DNA from 2 places in the Lysinibacillus sp. BSL11 genome. Region 1 is predicted to be linked to the other one. Evidence: riboswitches for the same ligand, from Rfam matches in the RefSeq annotation. Region 1 holds a riboswitch; the other holds the start of a gene.
The links. Region 1 has a riboswitch for S-adenosylmethionine ahead of RCJ95_RS18990 (YezD family protein). Riboswitches for the same ligand answer to the same signal wherever they lie in the genome.

Region 1 (3,424 bases):
CTCAAAATCGACTACTCCTATACAAAAAAGGGCGACAAGCATTCATTTGAAATTGAATTTGATTGGTATACAGGTACAGAAACATCGAAAAAAATGACAATTGAATAAATAATAGGCAACGAAAATCCACTTCTCTGTTGAAGTGGATTTTTCCATTGTTGAATAAAGATCATGTCACTAGAAAAAGACCTTTTAGAAAAGTGATGGGTGACAGCACCTCTCGATAAAATGAGTAGTGAACACCTTTGCTAAAAAGTGAGTGGATTGTAGCGATAGCGGAGGAAGCGGCTCGCCCACAGGAAAGCAAGTAGCCTGCATTAGAAATTCTATGGATATTTTTGTTTTCAACACTATGTAAAGTGGCTGGGTCAAAAGTGTTTCAGCCAACAAAAATACCGAACTATCCACTGAAATGCTCACGAAGTGTTTTGGAATAGTTCGGTTTTCCTAGTTATCATGTTTTGTTAATTTAGAGATTATTTAGCTTATGTTCCAGCCTTTTTCTCATTATCGATTTATCCAATAAAAAGCACCAGGACAAACTAATGTTTCCTTTGTTCGTTTAGGATCCTTTAATGTCACACCAAATGGTCCCTCTTTGACATGACCAAGTGTCATTGCCATCGCACTCTCTTCCTCATAGAAATCTAAACGCATATTCGGTAGCTGTAGTGACATATACTGCTCATACTGCGTAGGCACTGGTAGCTGTAACACCTCTTGCCACAGTTTTACTGTTGCCTGCATGTCCTTGACGTAGAATTGGACGGATTCCATCGTGATAGCCTGTTTTACATCAATGGCACCACTTGCCTTTAATTGAACCAAACGCTCTTCATTTTCCTCCGCCCATTCAATTAAAAATGGAAAATCAATTGGCAAATCTGGCTTACCAAAATGCAGTAGCTTCCATTCTACCACCGTGCCATCTGGTCTTGTTCTGCTACATGCATCTGGTCCATATACTTCATAGCCCAATGCTCGCAAGCGTCGACCCTCTTCGTCAATATTTTTTGTGCGCAGAGCAATTCGAGAAAATCCCTGGCGCTCTTGATCACGTTTAAACGTATAATGTAGGGAATATGGGTATTGTGCCGCTTGCTCAAATAAATCACGATCATAGATAGCAATTTGTTCAATGTAGCTTAAGCCAAAGTAGCTTAACGTATTATAAGTCCCCCACATCGTGTGCTGCCCACCATTCACTGTATGGACATTTCGTTTATTGAAGAAAACCTTTATATTTTCTGGTGACTCCACTTGATGAACCAGATGATCAAAATATAAAGTCATGGCCATTCCCCTTTCTTTCCCCATTACCTTTACCTGTATGTTTGATTAGTTTAAAATTTACTCAAGAAAAGGAGTTACTAGTAGGATATGAAAAAAAGTTTCGTTTACCTACAAACTCCGTTCACTAATTTCATAAAGAGGTGATTTGAATGACAGATTTAGTAGCTGCTTTTAAATTGGCATTAGGTAATTATCCTACAGGCGTAACAGTTGTCACGACATGTCATGACACAAAACCGATTGGCTTAACCGTCAATTCCTTTGCATCTGTTTCAATCGACCCGCTCCTTATTTTGTGGTCACTCGATAAAAAATCTCAGCTCCATCCCTATTTCACGACTGCGCCAAATTTTGCGGTCAATATTTTAGCGAGTGATCAAGAGCATTTATGTACACTATTTGCTAGTAAAATCCCTGATCGCTTTGCACAAGCATCATGGTCAACTTCCTCTTTAGGACTACCGATTTTACATGATACCGCAGCTAATTTACAATGTAAAACATTTCAGCAAATCGATGCTGGCGACCATACCATTTTTATTGGGCAGGTCGTAGACATTACAAATGCTCAAAAAGAGCCTTTGCTGTATCATCGCCGCCATATCGGTCCCATACCAAAAAGCTTTTATAGCTAGCCTTTACACAAAAAAAGGCCACTTGTAAGCACAGGAAATCCTTCATGCTTATAGGTGGCCGTTTGACATAAGTTCTACTGAAATCATTGTTATTTTTTCTGCGGAAATCTCTGCTTTTCAAGCCTATTAATTTGCACAATCACACCATCTTGAATCGTAATATGCACTTCACCAAATTCAAGATTTTGAATCGCCTTCGCAATTGCCTCTAGTTTCTTATCATCTACTTTTACTGACTGAGCCATACGATACACCCCTTCTTTTTTATCCTTATTGTTCATAAAGAGGCCAACGCATCAAACTGATTGATAGCCCCTCCTATCTCTCAGACACCATCTGTTGGATTTGGCACCTGTTGTTCGGTTGCCGAGGCTTCATTGGGCCAAGTCCCTCCACCTCTCTTGATAAGAGTACTGCGTTTCTTGAAAATAATTCTATAATTCTGCTATAGGAATGTCAATACAAAATATTAGAAAACCTAGTTGAATACTATGCAATATGTCGTTTAGATTAAAAGACTCCCTATACCTAAAGTATTTTATGCCTAGTCAGTGAGAAATAGATGGCAATCCATTAATTTATTACAAGCTCCATTTCCTCATCATGAATTCAAGTGGGCCTCGATGATGTTTAGTCCTCCACCATACAGAAACCACGACACATCCTAAAAAATAACAGCAGGCATACAGCATGGAAAAAGCAAGTGTTTGGTTCTCCAGCTTTTGGCAAATAATTAGTATTCCAATGCCTATAACAACATGGCCAACATAATGCGTTAAAGACATTTGTCCTGTTAATATGAAAGATTGAATTACTTTATTTTTACATGTCTCTACAAGATAGATGGAGCCCACGATGATGACAATAGCCGAAGCCGAATTAGATAGGACATACATCACATTCGGTGGAATCGGTCCTGTATCAAATAAATACAATGCACTCTCTACATCTAATAAATGAATGGTTGTCAGCTTAATGAATAACGTAGAACAAGTCTCAGTCATGATAACTAGCAATAAACCTGTCACCAGTAAGTTTTTTCTTAATGTATGATTTGTTAAATCTAATGTGCCCATTACCATACCTATCAGAAAGAAGCAAATCCAGGGGAATAGAGGGTGATAGCCATTAAACATCAAATTTCTTATAAATCCTGCTGGTGTCCAAAAATCAAGATACTCTAGTAACACATATGTTGGATGCCAACCAGCAAGGTAACTAAATTGAATTTGGAGCCATTGTGAAAGGATAAGGATGGCACCAATTATGAAGATCATCATTTTCTTGGATTGGGCAATCAACCAAGCAGCAACAAACATATACACGCCATAATAATGTAATATATCTCCCGTCCAGCCGATCGCATACAATATTATCCCTATCGTAAATAACAAAAGCGCCCTCTTCCACAAAGTAAGTCGATTCTGACGAAGAAGGATTGGGTCCTTACTCTCTCTAGCTTGACGAGTCATGAAGGCTGTCCCTATCCCTGCTAG
Region 2 (3,424 bases), on a different contig from region 1:
TTTCCTTCAGTTGCCCAGAAAAATAGTAAAACTACGGATGTAATGATTAAACGAATTTCAGGAGCCTTTAATGGGCCAAGCTCTGCAAGCTGTTTTTTGATGACCTCTTTACCACCTTCGATATTGCTAGTCTCAGGTTTAATTAAAGCAATCATAATGAAAAATAAAAAGATAGACATAATAATTGAGAAGGGGGCGGCATAAAGTAGCCAAGCACCCCATGAAATATCCACATTAAATTGCTCTTGGATAAAGTTTAAAGCCACCATATTTTGAGCTGCTGCAGTCTTAATACCGATATTCCAAATGGAAACGGCTTGTACCGAAGTAATAACTAATAAGGCAGCGAGCCGACTATCACGTGGTAAACCAAAAGCTGCCACCATTCCAAGCAATATCGGTACTACTGCGCCAGCACGTGCTGTAGCAGAAGGTACAAAAAATGCGAGGACGATAGAGACTAAAATAGCGCCAAATACGATAGCTTTTGTTTTCGTTCCTACCAATGAAAGAATCCAAAGAGCAAGTCGTTTATGTAGATTAGTAATTTGCATTGCTGCCGCTAGAAAAAGAGCTGCTGCTACTAAAGCAACGGCAGAATTACTAAAGCCGCTTAAAGATAATTTTAATGCGCTAGCTGTTCCTAGCTCTGTAGTTGGATCCTCCATTGACGGAGCGAGTCCTAGTAAAACAGTTACTAGTGCAATGATCATGGCCGAGCTCACAGGATATGAAACGGCCTCTGTAACCCAAAGGATGACTGCAAAAGCTAAAATGGCTAAAGCTCGTTGCCCAGCTATAGGTAAATCACCATTATTAGGTAAAAAGGTAATAATGATTAGTAACGCGAATGCCAAGCCAATCCACAGTGGCTTTAAATTAAATTTTGTAGCTGCTTGCTTTGGGGAAGACATATTTTCTCATCCTTTCTACGATAAAAATGACGATCATTATCCATAACATCGGCCTGTATAATGTTTTATTAAGATAAGAATATGTCGATTTTATTGTAGAAAAAAATCTATGTGAAAATTGTGTTTTTTACAGCAATATGAGTAGATAAAGAGAAAATACATGGTCACAAAGAATACAAAAATATCCAAAAAATATTATTTCTTTTTCTTAAAGGCAGAAGTTACTTTAGGCTCTGTGCCAATGACTAATCGTTTAATATTTTCAAGGTGCAGGATAATGGCTATGCCAAAAAGAAGAAGAGCTATAATGGTTGGGCCAATGCCAGGAATCCATAAATAAGTTGCTGTACAAAATACGAGATAAAATTCTAGAACACCAACAATTAAATAATTTGTTGCAAAGGATAAAATAACAAATAAAATAAGTGCAAATAAACCAATCTTCCAATCAACAGCAAGTAAAATACCAATGATGGAGGCCGTTCCTTTCCCGCCGTTGAAGCCCATGTAGAATGGGAAATTATGACCTAAAATAACCCCAGCAGCCATTATATAAGTAAGCAGCCAAATTTGTTCTTCTGTTAAATGAATGGCGTCCGCTAGATAAAAATGCGCACCTATAATAGCCACAACACCTTTGCCTATATCGATGAGGGCAACTAAAACGCCATATTTCCAGCCAAGGGAAAGAGTAGCATTAGAGGCACCAGCATTACCGTGCCCAGCCTTTTTTAAATCAACCCCCGATAAAAATTGAGCCACTTTAGAGCCGTGAATACAGCCTATTAAATAGCCAATCATAAGAAAAATGATCACGGCCTTTACCATAAAAATACTCCTCTCAAAATTTTTTCTAAAATAGTGTATGCGTTCATATTACGTATAAGAGCAGACAGAAGTTTCGGAAAAAATAAAATTTACATGTTGACAGAAAAAAACTCTATGTTTATACTGTGTAACAACGATGGAAATTGAATCTCATACTCTTATCAAGAGCGGCGGAGGGATAGGCCCTATGATGCCCGGCAACCAGTAAGCAATGAGCTTACTAAGGTGCTAATTCCTACAGATTCTTACTTGGATCTGGCAGATAAGGGGAGGAAAACTTGCAACCGCAACCCTCTTCTTAGCTGAAGAGGGTTTTTGTTTTCTACAGAAAAATCCTCCTCATCTCCGGTACCATCGTAAAAAAATAACCATTTGGAGGTACACAATGACAAATTTTAAACCAGAAACATTGCTGTTGCATGGTGGTCAAGAGCCAGACCCAGTGACGGGTTCTCGCACAGTTCCAGTCTATCGCTCAACTGCTTTCGTATTTAAAGACACTGCTCATGCGCAACGTCTTTTTGCCTTAGAGGAAGCAGGGAACATTTACACACGAATTACCAATCCAACAGTTGATGTGTTTGAAAAACGTGTGGCTTTATTGGAAGGTGGAACAGCAGCAGTAGCACTTTCATCTGGTGCAGCAGCTATCGCATTTTCCATTTTAAATCTAGCTGGAGCTGGTGATGAGATAGTAGCAGCTAGTTCTTTATATGGTGGTACGTATAATTTATTTGCTAACACATTACCAAACTATGGTATTAAAACAATTTTTGTAGATGAAACAAACCCAGAGAATTTCAATGCGGCGATTACTGATAAAACAAAAGCTGTCTTTGCAGAAGTTTATGGTAATCCAAGCTTAAAGGTTTTAGATATTGAAGCAGTAGCTAAAATTGCACATGATAATGGTCTACCATTAATTATTGACAGCACGTTTGCTTCTCCTTACGGTTCTACACCTATTGAATACGGTGCAGATGTTGTGGTTCATTCAGCAACTAAATGGATAGGAGGTCATGGCACAACTTTAGGGGGCGTTGTTGTAGACGCTGGTAAATTTGATTGGACTAGCGGTCGATTCCCTGGTTTTACTGAACCAGATGCCTCTTACCATGGTCTACGTTATGGAATTGATACAGCTTCTGCTGCCTTTGCTACAAAGCTACGTGTACAATTATTACGTGATTTTGGTCCAACATTAAGTGCTGATGCTGCCTTTAATTTATTGCAAGGGTTAGAAACGCTTCATCTGCGTATCCCTAAACACAATGAAAATGCGTTGGCAGTGGCTGAGTATTTACAAAACCACCCATCTGTGGAGTATGTAAATTATAATGGCCTAGAAGATTTTCCGACACATGGGTTAGCAAAAAAATATTTAAGAAATGGCTTCGGTTCAGTGCTTACATTTGGCATCAAGGGTGGACGAGAAGCTGGGCGAAAGCTTATTGATAGCGTGAGATTATTTTCACATGTAGCAAATGTAGGTGATGCAAAGTCATTAATTATTCATCCAGCTTCCACTACACATCAGCAACTATCAGCAGACGAATTAGTTCAAGCTGGTGTAACCGAGTCGCTCATTCGCTTATCCATCGGTTTAGAGGCAGTAGAGGATATTATTGCTGATTTAGATCAGGCCATTACACAGGCAACAACAGCTGCACAAACAGTAGAAG

Region 2: another riboswitch for S-adenosylmethionine. It lies ahead of RCJ95_RS20315 (O-acetylhomoserine aminocarboxypropyltransferase/cysteine synthase family protein); the one in region 1 lies ahead of RCJ95_RS18990 (YezD family protein).

Annotation. Positions count from the first base shown of each region.
Region 1 covers NZ_JAVGCX010000017.1:11,693-15,116, forward strand. Annotated here, with positions in the region: gene RCJ95_RS18975 (amphi-Trp domain-containing protein) at 1-108, shown strand, start outside; gene RCJ95_RS18980 (VOC family protein) at 508-1,293, opposite strand; gene RCJ95_RS18985 (flavin reductase family protein) at 1,443-1,928, shown strand; gene RCJ95_RS18990 (YezD family protein) at 2,018-2,173, opposite strand; SAM riboswitch class I at 2,244-2,339, opposite strand; partial or broken gene RCJ95_RS18995 (DUF418 domain-containing protein) at 2,510-3,424, opposite strand, start outside.
Region 2 covers NZ_JAVGCX010000020.1:2,341-5,764, reverse strand. Annotated here, with positions in the region: gene RCJ95_RS20325 (SLC13 family permease) at 1-914, opposite strand, end outside; gene RCJ95_RS20320 (glycerol-3-phosphate acyltransferase) at 1,110-1,742, opposite strand; SAM riboswitch class I at 1,898-2,011, shown strand; gene RCJ95_RS20315 (O-acetylhomoserine aminocarboxypropyltransferase/cysteine synthase family protein) at 2,128-3,424, shown strand, end outside.